2 regions of the Caballeronia sp. DA-9 genome follow, and region 1 is predicted to be linked to the other one. Evidence: riboswitches for the same ligand, from Rfam matches in the RefSeq annotation. Region 1 holds a riboswitch; the other holds the start of a gene.
The links. A riboswitch is a leader RNA that binds a small molecule or an ion and turns the genes downstream of it on or off. The one in region 1 is predicted to bind fluoride.

Region 1 (7,207 bases):
TGATTTGAATCCAGACTGTAAAACCGAGCGTCAGAAGCGTGAGGAGCGGGACAATGGCAGACGCAAATGTCTTGTACCATTCAAACCGGAGGACGACGCGCTGATTCCGGTAATCACGAGCCGTCTTATTCCGATCAGTTATCGTTTTTGAGATCGACACAGACTTTTCAATATCGCCGATCTCTTTCGTTTCCAACGCTTTGTCGATCGCTATTTTTTCAAGCTTTCGAAGATTTTCATGGTCCACCTCGTCCGGATCGTTTGCCATATTATCCTCGTCTTCGGTCAGGGACGGCGGCGGCTCACCGACTCCTGTACTGAGCATAGTCAATTACAATCGAAATGATGGAGACACTTTGGATCGCAAGCATCTGGACATCTGAACGCGACGAATTACGACAACCGTGTTTGGTGGCGGTGTTGCTAGTGACATCAACGACGAGCGAGTACCTTTCATTCTTGCGATGCGCATTCGCGAGTCGTCGGTCTCAAACGTTCGGGGCGTTCTCGAAACTCGGCGGCTGAGTCTTTCGTTTATCCGCCAATTCTTCGTGCGCTGCAGCCGAAGTGGCGATCGGCTGCTCCGGCCAACCGGCGAAATATCGGCATGGCGAATTGAATGGCCGGTTCCTGAGTCGAACCGACATTTGGACGTCCCAGCAGCGGTGTGAGCGAACGACGGTTCATGGCCGCCAACTGACATCACCCCGACGCCTTACTGCTCGTCATCGCGTGACCATCCCTCCATTCTCATGCGCTCACGAACCATGTCCGCGTTCCAGTTCGTCAAGACATCACGAGCAGTTTCGTAGGCGCTGTCCGAGAGCCGAGTTTTGACTGACTCGAACCGAGCTAACCAGAATTGCCCCGCAGTAGGTGGAGCGTCCGGTTGATGCAACGCGCTGTCAACGATGTTCGCCGCTTCCAGTTCGAGAAGTGCAGCAAATGTCGCCTCATCAAGATTCGCGCGCGTCGCAACGGATGGAAGAGGAACAGAGTAGGGTGCGGCCGTCTGCCCTGAGAAGAGGGCACCGCGATCAGCCGTGCAGAAAAGATAGACGAGTGCCTCAGCCTCTTTGCCGATAATCTGCCGCACCTCGGGGCGCCTTTCTAACGAGACGGCACTTACTCGAAACTCTTCCGTTCCGTAGATGCTGTGAAAGGCGCCGGCTGCGACGAGGGCCGGCGAACTGCCCCGCTTCTCGAGCCATCGGCCGGTCTCGATAAGGTGGACTGTCAGTGGTCTTCCAAAATGCATGATTGCATCGGTCCCGAACTTGCGGACGTTGCGTTGCAGATGTTCGAGCATGAACTTACCTTGCGGTTGCTGGTATTCGTTGGAAAAAGGATTCCTTCGCAAGTCGCCTTCATCTTCAATTGCAATTTTGTGAGCGACATATTACCTCCAGCGCGCTTATTCCCTAGGCCGATATAGCGCAATGTCGGTGACCATACGTGCGTACCAAATAGCCGAGCTGAGCCGAACCACGCCGGATGACGTCACCCACGTCGCAGCCGCTACAATCCGGCACATATCCAGCCGATGCATAGACCGATGATCGACCTCAATCGATTTCTCGCAGAAACGACTGCCAGCGGCAAGATTCCTGGCGTTTCGCTTGCCACTCTTCGCGCGGGGATGCGCAGTACCGAATGTTACTTCGGCGTTCGCGGTGCACACGATCTCGCCGGTGTCGATGCGGCGACCGTCTTTGAGGCTGCGTCTCTCACCAAACCGCTCGTCGCGTACATCGCGCTCCAGCTTTCCGAAGAGGGGCTGCTAGACCTGCAAAGACCCCTGTACGACATATGCGGAGAGTACGTACCCGGCGACCCAACTGCTCGGCGGATAACCGCCGTTCATGTGCTGACACACACGAGCGGCCTTCCAAATATTGTCCGCGAAACAGCTCCGCTGCGCACGTATTTCAACCCCGGCGAGCGATTCAGCTACGGCAGCAGCGCATTTGCGTGGCTTCAGCGCGCGATGGAGGCCGTAAGCGCACGCCCGCTGGAAACGTTGGCACGAGAGCGCATATTCGAGCCGTTGGGCATGCATCATTCGAGCCTGGAATGGCAGGAGCGCTTCGCGGTCAACCACGCGCAGGGCCACGAGTGGGAAGGCCAGCCGGTACCCAAGCGTCGCGTGCAAACGGCGCAGGCATCATGGTCGCTCCTCACGACGGCATCCGACTACATCAGCTTTATTCAGCATGTACTGGCTCGCCGGGGCTTGGCATCCGCAACTCATGATCAATGGTTTTTGCCACGCATCAATACGCGACAAGGCGACGATGCCGAAGACCTTATCGGTCACAACCCGCCTGATCTGAACATAGCGTGGGGGTTGGGCTGGGGCCTGGAGCCCTTCCAGGGTTGCTTCTTTTCACTGGGGAAACAGCCCGGGTTTCCGGGCGTTCGTTCTCGCCAACCGTGCAACGCAGGATGCGGTCGTCTGGTTCGCTAATTCCGCCCAAGGCTTGAGACTGGTCCATGCGGTCGTACCGCAAACCGTTCCCGGCGAGCATCCTGCCATTGAATGGCTTCGGATCGGTAACTTCTGATGCATCGTCAACGGTTGAACTGCTGAATTCACCAGCGCGGACAGTAGCCAAGCCGTGGCTTGTATTACCAGCACCGCTAATGCCAGCAGCGTGAACATCCCTGTCAGCCGCGGCGTGGTCGGTGATTTTATTTCGACTCGGCCTCCGCGGCCGTTGATCAAGCCCCGTGTCCCGGCAATTCGCATGGCAGCAAAATCGCCCGGACATTGTCGAGCCCCTTGCCATGGGTGCGCCAGAAATCACGCACTTTGGCATCCAGGTCAATGAGTTCTATGCAATGCGGGAAACGGTGATGCGCAATCTCGATGTGTTCGTGATGCAGGCGGTCTCCTTTCAAATATCCCGCATGGACGCGATGCAGGAGTGCCTGCTCGATCCCAGCTTCCTTCGCATGGCGAAGTAATTGCGAGGCAAGGCTCGGTCGCGATACGCGATGCCAGAGGCGTGTCGGACGAGCCCTTTCGGAATGGTGAAAATAAAGGCGAAGCGAAATCAGTTGAGTCATGACGTTGAGCAGTAAGGTCTTCGAAGCGTTCAGGGTTGTGCGGCGACAGTCGCGGCCTTGCGGCGTGCGCGGCGCCAGGCCGGGATGTCTGCCAGTCGCATGCCGGCTGGAATGAGCGGATGTTTTGCGTGGCCGACCCGTTGCGCGCGGTAGATTCCCGTGTGACCAGAGAAGAGGTAGCTGACCACGCACGCGAGAGCCGCATACACGCCAATCTGAGGGCCAAAGAGTTCGATTGCCATTACCGTCGACGCGATCGGGGTGTTCGCCGCGCCAGCGAACACGGCGACAAAGCCAAGCCCCGCAAGCACAGGTATGGGCAACGCGAGGATGTGACCCAGCGCGTTGCCAAGTGTTGCGCCGATATAGAAAAGCGGAGTCACCTCGCCACCCTTGAAACCTGACGCAAGCGTGACCACGGTGAAACCGAATTTGCCGGCAAAGTCATAGACCGGCAACGGACCGTTGAAGGCCTGCACGATGGTCGGTATCCCGAGACCCAGGTACTGCGGAACGTTCAGAACGGTAGCGAGGATCGCGACCACCGCGCCGCCAAGGACAGGCCGGAAGGGCGCATAGGATATCTTGCGTTTGATTAGGGCGGACAACGCATGCGTCGAGTCGGCAAAGAGCATCCCCACAACACCGAATGCAATACCGGCGATGGTCGCCGATCCAAACCCGAGAACCGTGACAGGCGGCACGAAAGGGATCGCATACATCGTGTGGTGAATACCCCAGAGACGGCATACGGCGTCTGCCACGACTGAAGCCGCGAGACACGCGAGCAACGCGTCATAGCGCAGGCGGCCGATCGCAAGCACCTCGAGGCCGAAGATCGCGCCCGCGAGAGGCGTGCCGAACACCGACGAAAAGCCCGCCGCGATGCCGGCCATCAGCAAAATCCGGCGGTCCTCGCGACCCAGATCGAAGAGATGCGTGACCCGGTCGGCCAGCGCACCGCCCATCTGGACCGCAGTGCCCTCGCGGCCCGCGGAGCCGCCGAACAAGTGCGTGACCACAGTGGCCACCAGCACGAGCGGCGCCATGCGCTTTGGCACGATCTTCTGCGGATCGTGAATCTCGTCGATCAGCAGGTTGTTGCCACCTTCGACGCTCTTGCCAATGCGGTGATAGATCCAGCCGGTAAGGAACCCCGCAACCGGCAGTAACCAAATGAGCCATGGATGATCCAGCCGCGTATTAGTGGTACGGTCCAGTGCAAAGAGAAAAAGCGCGGACGCAGACCCGGCGAGGGCGCCCAGCACGGAGGAAAGCAGCAGCCAGCGCGCGAGATACGGCATCATGGCTATCTGTTCGACAGACTTGAGACGTTTCATGATTTTCAGGTTCGAAAGAACATCAAACCTGGGCGACAGGGCGTCGCACGGACGGCCTACGACCTCCTGCACCCAGGAACTCGTAGGCATCATCAGCCGAAGGATCGGCGGTTGTTTGGAGGAATGCCATCTCCAGAACCGCGGATTTTACGGATAAAATTTGCGCAACGCAACACCGATGTACGCAGTTCTTTGTGCTCGCGTCCTGTCCGCCAAGTTCCTCAATTGAAGACCCGAGAGTCGGAAAACTTACCCGCAGCTACGCACGGAATCCATGAATTTCCGATCCGGGAACAACCCGGCATGGCGGCAAATCCTTGACACCCGATGCGCCAAAGTCCAGCAAGCTCCTGTGTCCCTGCGCCGATCGCACCGCTTGATATGAGTCAAATGATGTCCGGCCCTATGCGCAGACACTAAAGCGCATGACATCGGGGGATCTTGCCGTGTACAAACGAATTCTCGCGGCCCTAGACGGCAGCCGCAGCGCACATCGGGCGCTGGAAGAAGCGCTTAGGCTCGCGCGGGCCAGCGAAGCGACGTTGATGGTGGCGACCGTTCCCATCATCGATTCGTCCCGGGGAATCACCGAAACGAACGCCATCGATGAAGCCGCGCAAAAAGCCGCGTGGCAACGTCTCGATCACGCGCGCCAGTTGTGCAAGCTCCACAAGGTCCCTGCGCGCATCTGGGTCATCGACGCCCACGGCGCGAGCGTGCCGGCCGCAATCATGCAGGCGGCGCTGACGGCCGGAGCGGACCTGATTGCCATGGGCACGCACGGGCACAGGATCGCGCGCCAGCATCTGCTTGGCAGTGTCGCGGAAACGATCCTGCGTTCGAGTCACGTTCCGGTGCTCATGGTTCGCGACAATTCTTCCGGTGACGCGTGCGAGCACTAGCCGCGCGAACGCATAAAAAGCGCCCGGCTTGCGGGCGCTTCGGAGCGTGCCTGTCGGACGGGATAATCGAACGATCGCATAAGCCCTTTGGCAATCAATGCGACATGAACACCGGCGTGGTCATGCTTTCCAGCATCGTCCGGGTGACGCCGCCAAGCACGATTTCCCGGACCCTCGCGTGACCATAAGCTCCGAGCACCAGCAGGTCCGAGTGAGTATCGGTCAACGCGTTGAGAAGCGTCGCGCCCGTGCTGACGCCCGACACGCGGGGCAAGGTCAGGACACCTGCGCGAACCCGATGTCTTTCGAGGTACGCGGCGAGCTCCATGCCCGTCGCGACGGTCTCATGGTTGTGCTGCTCGACAACCGCAATTTCCACGAAATTCGCAAGCCGGAGGAAGGGAAGGGCGTCGGCTACCGCGCGCGCGGCGGCCGGGCCGCCATCCCACGCAATCAGCACCGTTCCGGCGAAGCGCTCCGTATTTCCAGCGTACGGCAGCAGGATCATTGGCCGGCCGCTTTCCAGTAGCACATCGTCCGGAAAATTCCTCGCGATATAAGCGGCCGGATCGGCCGGATCCCGCTGCCCGTAAATCAGGAGGTCGGCATGCCGTGCGTGCAGGATCGCGGTCTCCACAGCAGGCCCGGGCGGCGCGCGCCATTCCGAGGCGATTCCCGCGCGGCGCGCCGCCTCCGTGAAGTAATCGCGTGCGCGGGCCAGCCGTTGCGCAGCCTGCTTCTCATTGGTCGCGAGGTCCAGGCTTTCGTCCGGCCTGAACATCGGACGCAGGAGGTCCTGGCATACGATATAAAGCCCGATCAGGTGCGCATTGTGTTTGCGGGCAAGTTCGACGGCGAAGTCAACTCGCGCGTCGCTGCAAAGGCTGTCGTCGATATGAACGAGCATGGTTGCGTAGTTCATAGCCATGCTCCGGCAATGTCTGGCGCGCTCAGGATGTGCGGCGCCTTTTGCTCGCCGGCGTGCGAGGGGACGAGCAGCACGGGGCAACTGGACATGCGCAGGAACCGTTCGGCGACGCTGCCAAGCACGAGCCGCCGCCAGCCGCGGCGTCCATGCGTGCCCATTACCACGAGGTCGGCGTTGAACGCCTTGGCCGCACGGCTTATTTGCTGTGTGATGTCGTCGCCGACAGGATCGACTTCCAGCACTTGAGGCGAGCCCTGCACGCTCTCGCCTTGCATCCTGGCAACGGCCTCTGCAATCACGCGAGCACCTTCTCTCACGAAAACATCGCGCGCGTGCGACGGATCGGAAGCGGGGTCGGCGTACAGGGTCGGTGGCACGTCGATCACATAGACAGGCTTCAGCTCGGCGTGGTTTTCGCGCGCCAGCAACAGCGCGGCGTCCAATGCGCGAGCCGATGTCTCGCTGCCGTCGATTGGCACAAGGATGTGTTTGTACATGAGTGGTCTCCTCGAATTCAGTGCGACATCAGGACCGGTACCGTCATGGAAGCCAGCATGGTGCGCGTTGCACCGCCCATCACCAGTTCTCTCCACCGGGCGTGGCCGTAGGCGCCCATCACCAAGAGATCCGCACCAAGGTCGGTCGAGCGCGAGAGCAGGACGTCGCCGGCCGGCACGTCGTCGATGCCATCCAGATCCAGGACATCGGCTTGCACGCCGTGCCGCGCCAGCACCAGCGCAATATCGGCGCCGGGAAGCCGCTCGCCGGGGAGTTCATCCTTCAGTCCATTGAGCGTCACGATGGTGGTCTTTTTTGCGCGCTTGAGCAGCGGCAGGGCGTCATGAACCGCGCGGGTCGCTTCGCGGCTGCCGTTCCAGGCAACCATTACGTTCGTGCCGAACGTCGTGAACACGCCCGTGTACGGAATGAGTATCACCGGCCGGCCAGCAGACATCACAAGCGTTTCA
Region 2 (7,207 bases), on a different replicon from region 1:
GCTCGCCGCTTCCATCGGGGTGATCCGAAAGCGCAATAACATAGGGTTTCTTTGGCTCCAACCCCGTGACCGACGCCTGCAACACCTGAATCAAACCTTGATCGAAAAGTGACACGCTCGTTGGCGCGGTCGTGCTTGCTGACGTAGACGAGTCTCCCACCGCCATCATCGTCAGATGTGCCGCTTTGCCTGCCACACCGAGTGGCTGCGTATTCTGGGTGCCATCACCCATTCGAACGGCATTCGGTACATAGGTAACCGCTTGTGGCGCCTGTCCGATTGGCACGGTGGCAATCACCTGGTTCGTCAACGTGTCGATCGCAGTCATCGCATCGGCGTTTTCAAGACCGACGTACATGCGTGTGCCGTCGCCTGATGGCCAGATGCCGTGCGGAAGTTTTCCGACGGGAATCGTCGCGATCTGGGAGAAGTCATCGGTTTTGAACACCTTGACTTCATTGGTACCGCCAATCGTCACGTAGGCAAAAGAGCCGTTGCTATTGCGTGCGAAGTTGACGTGATTGCTGATCGGACCGGTATCGATCGTCTTGAGGATATTGAACGGTGGTCGGGCGTTAAATACCTGCGTCTTGCCCGTATCCTTTAAAGTGAACCACACCTGCTTGCCATCAGGCGTGGCCGCGATGTTCGGACAAAATGGACTGGCCTGCGTAACGTGGCCGACTATCTTATGACTCGCGACATCGATCACGACAGTCTCCGGATTGAACGACGAGCAGACATACCCGTATTTCCCATCAGGCGAGAAGATCTGCATGCCGGGTCCCGCCGGCACGACAATGCGAGATTTCTCTTCGTAGGTCGAACCATCCAGCACGGCGATATAATTCTCACCTCGCACCGTGACCCAAACCTCCTTGCCGTTGGGCGTGAAGAACGCCTCGTGCGGGGACCGTCCGACATACGTCACGTGCTTGAGCGCGTTGGTCTCGGTATCGATGAACGAGACTGAATTGGAGCCGATCGAGACCACCGCGATCGTTTTGTGGTCCGGCGAAAAGCCCATGCCATGAACCAGCACCTGGCCTTTGTAGAGCGGGCTGAAATTGCCGGGCGACGGATCGCCGAGCTTGATCAGGCCGACTAGCGTATTGCTGGCAGGATCGATGACGGAAACGGTATTAGAAAACTGCTCGGCCGCGTAGACGCGATCCTGATGGCTGATGGGTATGTCGGCGGCAGAAGCCCGTCCGGGCGCTTGCCCTGCGAGAACAGCTTGCGCAAAGACGAGCGCAATCAGGGCTGAGATAGTCGAGAGTGCGGGGATGCGGTTCATTGTGGCTCCTGATTCATCTTCATGGACATGCTGTTATGGGTCGGATGCTGGTTTTTTTCATGTGCCGGATCGGACGCTTGGTTTCGGCCATCGGCTGTGCCGGGCGCTGAAGTCGATACGCTCGAACCGATCGCCAGATGCATCGCAACGATCTCTTGCTGCTGCTCAACCACGATCTCTTGCGCGATGCGGCGCAACTGCTCGTTCTTTCCGTATTGCAGTTCGGCGCGCGCCATATCGATAGCGCCCTGGTGGTGCGGCACCATCATCGCCACAAAATCATTGTCGATGTCCCCACTTGGCTTGACCACCATGTTGGTCATCATGGTCGACATCGCCTTATCGTTTTCTGATAGGAACGAAGACTCCGCAGACGTTTCACTATTCCGAACTGAGCCTGCAAGAGCGTCACTGCTCGCGGGAAGAAAAACAAGGGCGCTGGCGAACGGCACTGCAGTGCCTAGCCAACGCAGGGAGCTCGAAGCCATCGTGAGTGATCCTCTTTGGGTGAGTAACAACGGGCGAACGCCGGGTGGGCGCCGTTTATTCCAGGATATTTTCAAACAAAGGGTTTACCACTTGACGCGAAGTTAAACGTCTTGGCCACTACCGCTTGCATCGTTGCAATGGGACACGGCCCTAACGCTGCCCGGTCAGCGTTCCAACTGCGTCCACCGCTGCATTTGGGAACCAGCAGACGACGGGAGGACAGCGCATGAGGCATGCATAGAATCGCAAGAGGACCCAGCCACCTTTCGAGCATTGAAAGCGCGAATGAGCGTTTCTTCCGGCCAGTATTCGCTGCACGTCTAGGCGATAGGCAGATTGTTTGCGCCCCGCACGGAGGCTTTCGTCAAACTACTCGATGAACCATTTCCCTCCCGCTTCAGCTCCGTTATTGTGCGGTGACGGTAATCCGATGCCACGCTGTACTTAGATAGCCTTTGAAATTCCATACATCGGCTACCTGCGATACCTGAGTTTGCCCGGCCGAGTCCCATGCGCGCACTGAGAGTTCATGCGTGCCCTTCGGCAGCGTCAGTTCGACGGTCCAGAGCGTCCAGCTCCACGGGGTGCCAGGCTCGACGTTGAGTGCGGCTTGCGTCCACGTCATCCCGTCATCTGACGACACTTCTACTCGCGCTACCGATGTGCCCGTCGCCACGGCGTATCCGGCGACCCGGACAGGACCTGCGCACAATGTCGCTCCTTCGTTCGGTTCGCAAATGGCCGAGTTCAGCGGCATATCGTTGATCGTCGTCCCATTCTCCCAGTCCGCGCTGGTTTCAGCGACAGAAGCTGGGAACAATTTGTACTCGCGTTGCTGCATGTGATTGTCCGAGGGTTTGTCGCGCACCTCGATCGATGCCAGCCACTTCGGACTGCGCACGCCCGCGTAACCCGGAACGACCACACGCAATGGATACCCATGCTCCGGGCTCAACACTTCGCCGTTCATTTCGTAGGCAAGCAGCACATCGCCGGATAGCGCTTTGCTCGCCGGAATTGACACACCATAGCGGAAGCGTTTGCCTTCTGCTTCGCAGTCGTCGCACGCTGCAAATACCACGTGCATTTCTCCACCGGACATGATGCCGGCCGATTCAAGCACGTCCTTGAGCCTCACGCCGGTCCAAACCGCATTGCCAATCGCCCCCGGTGCCCATGGGTCACCCGAGACGGGTTTCACCGACAGCAGGTCAGCACGCCGGTTTCCAGCGCATTGCATCACCGCACTGACGGAAACGCGCTCAAAGCGGCTTTTGAGATCGTTCAGTGAGAGGCTGATCGGACGGCTTACTCGGCCTGAGACCGAAATCCGGTGGAGCGTCTCGTCAATCACCGGCACATTGCCGTGGTTGCGAACGTAGAAGTCGTCTTGAGTCGTATGCATGCCGGCGATCAAGCGCTTGAGTGCCGGCTCTGCGTTGAGCGGCGATGTGGAATGGATTCGCTTGTCGAGCGCAGCTGGTATCATTCGTATCTCCGGCGTTGAATCTGCGTATACGGCCCTCTCCGCAGTGCAGGAAGCGCGCCCGGTGCGGAATTCCCGCTCGACAGCCCACTCCGAATTCTTTTACAATTGCGCTCACGGAGATGGCATTCCTCCTGCAGCTCATCGCAAACCGCTGGATTAGTTACGTAGCTGACTTACATGGTTGAGTCGCCTAATTAAGGCAGCTAATGATGCCTACGCGTTCCTGGGTCAGGAATCCGTAGGCATGCGCGTTCGGCGCACTTCCCTCGCGGCTTTCGCCGCCCAGGTTTGAGTTCTTCAAGCTTGGAAATTCATGAAACGTTTCGTCTTTCCCGAGCAGCTCCTAATGCTGCCGTATGTGGCGCGCTGGCTTTTGCTGTCGGGTCTCGTCGGTGCCTTGGCGGGAAGCGCCTCAGCCTTTTTTCTCTGGGCGCTCGATATCGCCACAAACACTCGTGTGGCGAACCCCTGGCTCATCGGGCTGCTGCCCGTTGCCGGCTTTTGTGTCGGCTGGGTTTATTTGCGGATCGGGACCAGTGTCGAAGGCGGAAATAATCTGCTGATCGACGAAATCCACGATCCGAAGAAAATCGTTCCAAAGCGCATGGCGCCGCTGGTGTTGATCGCAACGGTGATCACTCATTTGTTTGGTGGCTCAGCGGGGCGCGAAGGCACGGCTGTGCAGATGGGCGGCGCACTCGCCGATCAGGTGACACATCGCTTCGGCCTTAGCCGCGAGGACCGCCGGATACTGCTGATGGGCGGCATCGCAGCAGGATTCTCGTCAGTGTTCGGCACCCCGCTCGCAGGCGCGCTGTTCGGCCTCGAGGTCCTGGCGATTGGACGTTTGCGATACGACGCCTTGCTCAGCTGCTTTATTGCGTCAATTTCCGCCGATCTGGTTACACGCGCCTGGGGAATTCATCACACGGTTTATGTGATCCCGTTTATTCCACCGGTCAGCCTGAGCGGATTGGGATACGTGATCGTGGCGGGGATGATTTTCGGGATCACAGGGATGCTGTTCGCCGACGCAACGCATCGTCTGTCGGGGTTGATCAAGCGAATCGTCAAGTACGCGCCGGCCCGTCCGTTCGTGGGTGGCATCGCCGTCGCGCTTGCTTCGTTGGTACCAGGAACATCGCCGTTTCTTGGGCTCGGCATACCGACAATCGTGGAAGCTTTTTACCGGCAGCTTCCCCTTTACACGTCAGTCGGAAAATTTGGCTTTACCGTGATCACGTTGGCGTCGGGCTTCAAGGGGGGCGAGGTTACGCCACTCTTTTACATCGGCGCGACGCTCGGCAACGCGCTCTCTCACGTTCTGGCCCTGCCCTTTCCGGTCCTCGCCGGGCTCGGTTTCGTCGCCGTATTTGCCGGCGCCGCGAACACGCCTATCGCCTCCACGGTCATGGCCATCGAACTATTCGGGGTCGATATTGGCGTGTATGCAGGGCTTGCATGCGTGGTGGCCTACTTGTTCTCCGGACACACGGGGATTTACCGGGCCCAACGCGTCGAGCACAGCAAACATGCCGATCTGCCACACGGTATCCGACTATCCGAACTCGCCGCGATTCGGCGACAAAAATCAACCGCCGACACGAACAACAAATGACATCGACCGCTCAGACAGCCAAGAGAAACGTGATGGTGCTCCGTCTTTATTTTCCGCACGCGGCGCGCGTCGCTCATAGCCGGTTGTGGCACCACCTGAGCCGGCCGTCACTGGCGGACCACCTGCTCCATCTTGCAAAGAAAGACGGCATCGACCAGGCCCTGGTGCACCACGTCGATGCAGGCTATCTGCACGGAGATACGCGAATTCGTCACCGACATGTGGAGCACTCGCACCGCAATCTGCCGCAATGCTTTGAACTTATCGACACGGAAGCTACGCTGCGCGCATTCTGCAAGACGCATCGGCACCAACTGGCATTGGCGCGCGTGCTTCTGCTCCCATGCGAAGTAATCGACGACCACGGCTTGGGACTCGATTAATGTCGGTTTTGCGTCGCTTAGTTATCGCCGAAGCTTCTCAAGTGAAAATACGATCTTGAATCAACGGAGCTTACCCATGAAGAAGATCAACCTGTTGCATAACGATCCCGAAGTCATCGATCCGTCGGACTCGTCCTTGCGGATGCGTGGGTCGATCGAAATCGATGGCGACGATTGTGGCAAATGGGAACAACACGATAACGGCACATGGACTGCAGCGCTGATTACCGGAGATGAGACTGTTCTTCGCGCAGATGGCAAGGACTTACCTATCAGCATGATCGCCGACCATTGCCGTTCCTGAGCTCCAAGCAATCAACCGAGGCGCTTGCAACGATGACTTAAGTAAAGTCATGTCATCCTGCGTCGTAGCATCTACCATGGCAGGAGGGTTTGCAGTCGACAAATAACCTGTACCGACCACGCGAGCGATCGGTGGCAGCGCTACGCAGCTGGTACGGGTGACGTACGTACCATAGCGCTCGCTTCCGATCACTCTCTTTGGCCCGGCCACTAGCCGGGCCTTTTTTTGAATTCAACGTTTTCAGGGTGCGTCAGCTTACCGCTCTTCTCGATTTGCTTGCTTGCTCTCGCCATGCATTTACGATTTTAAAAATTAACATGCCGACAAGCATAGCGACAAAAAAGATGATGGCCCCGCTCTTGGCGGCGCCAACGGCAACAACTGCAGGTCCCGGGCAAAATCCAGCCACGCCCCATCCAAGGCCAAATATTGCGCTTCCAATGAGCAGTTGTCCGTCAATCCGTTGTTTGGTGGGAAAGTGCTTCCACCCTGCAAGGAGCGGTCTATCAATGCGCCGACTTGCATAAAACCCGATGGAAGCAATGATGATTGCACCGATCATTACAAACGCGAGTGACGGATCCCACAGACCAGATATATCGAGAAAACCAAGCACTTTTTCAGGATTGGCCATGCCTGAAATAATCAACCCTAGTCCAAACAGAACCCCGAGTAAAAACGAACTTGCCTTTCGCATGCTATGCGCCTCAACCGTGCCGGACCATCCATACCGTTGCAAAGCCCGCGAGCATAAAGGTCGACGTTGCGACGAACGAGCGGATTGACCCTCGTGAAAGCCCGCACACGCCGTGACCACTCGTACATCCGCTCGCCGCCCTCGTACCAAATCCGACTAACAGGCCGCCGATGATCAGGGTCGACGTGCTGGACCTTACGACGATAGGCGGCAACGGAGCTACCAGCACGTAAAGCGTCGCAGCAACAAGCAACCCTGCAACGAAGCAAACTCGCCATCCTTCGCGCCATCCGTCAGCAGTAAGAAGGCCACCGAGTAGACCACTGATGCCCGCGATCCGTCCGTTTAGCAGCATAAAAAGTGCTGCAGACAACCCGATCAATGCGCCCCCGGCCAGCGATCGCACTGGCGTGAAGTTGATCCAGTTAATCACCATCTTTGGCAATCCTATATCTGATGCATGTCAACATGCGCATGTTATCTTGCAAGGATCTGACGTACGTCTTCTTCCATTTTCGTCAGCCCGTACTGCTGGCCCAGTTTAATCGCATCGTCCGTGGACGCACCGTGGATCCATGCAGCACGAAGTGCAAACAAGGCCCCCACCCGATTTCCCGAACCGCAATGGACCAAGATTGGCAGATTAGACTTATCGCTGAGTATTTGACCCAATTCCGCTGCCGCGCTTTGCGTAAGATCGTCCGCCGTCGCGACAGGAAGATGGTGATATCTCATCCCTAGCCTTGCAACCTCGACGTGTTCGTCGAATCCCGAATTTTCGGTGACCGGTCTGAGGTTTAAAATGGACCGAAAACCATAGTCGCTCACTCGGGCCAGCTGATCGAGGGACGGTTGTCCACCGGTAGCAACGTCAACCGTTGGTTGTTTGAAATTTGGTATGAGTTCGCTCATTGTCTAATACGCAGTAGT

Region 2: it holds a riboswitch for fluoride, as region 1 does, so the genes downstream of both, ACRWA7_RS33420 (voltage-gated chloride channel family protein) here and ACRWA7_RS09295 (voltage-gated chloride channel family protein) in region 1, are expected to answer to the same signal.

Annotation. Positions count from the first base shown of each region.
Region 1 is NZ_CP195132.1:681,900-689,106, reverse strand. Features, by position in the region: gene ACRWA7_RS09315 (pentapeptide repeat-containing protein) at 1-268, opposite strand, end outside; gene ACRWA7_RS09310 (DUF6817 domain-containing protein) at 716-1,309, opposite strand; gene ACRWA7_RS09305 (serine hydrolase domain-containing protein) at 1,556-2,467, shown strand; gene ACRWA7_RS09300 (DUF190 domain-containing protein) at 2,722-3,069, opposite strand; gene ACRWA7_RS09295 (voltage-gated chloride channel family protein) at 3,099-4,409, opposite strand; fluoride riboswitch at 4,486-4,552, opposite strand; gene ACRWA7_RS09290 (universal stress protein) at 4,856-5,311, shown strand; gene ACRWA7_RS09285 (universal stress protein) at 5,406-6,233, opposite strand; gene ACRWA7_RS09280 (universal stress protein) at 6,230-6,736, opposite strand; gene ACRWA7_RS09275 (universal stress protein) at 6,754-7,207, opposite strand, start outside.
Region 2 is NZ_CP195134.1:12,674-19,880, reverse strand. Features, by position in the region: gene ACRWA7_RS33435 (YncE family protein) at 1-1,297, opposite strand, end outside; gene ACRWA7_RS33430 (DUF305 domain-containing protein) at 1,294-1,785, opposite strand; gene ACRWA7_RS33425 (molybdopterin-dependent oxidoreductase) at 2,193-3,275, opposite strand; fluoride riboswitch at 3,382-3,498, shown strand; gene ACRWA7_RS33420 (voltage-gated chloride channel family protein) at 3,589-4,893, shown strand; gene ACRWA7_RS33415 (DUF190 domain-containing protein) at 4,890-5,276, shown strand; gene ACRWA7_RS33410 (hypothetical protein) at 5,353-5,580, shown strand; gene ACRWA7_RS33405 (DUF6691 family protein) at 5,831-6,277, opposite strand; gene ACRWA7_RS33400 (YeeE/YedE family protein) at 6,288-6,713, opposite strand; gene ACRWA7_RS33395 (fused DSP-PTPase phosphatase/NAD kinase-like protein) at 6,755-7,189, opposite strand.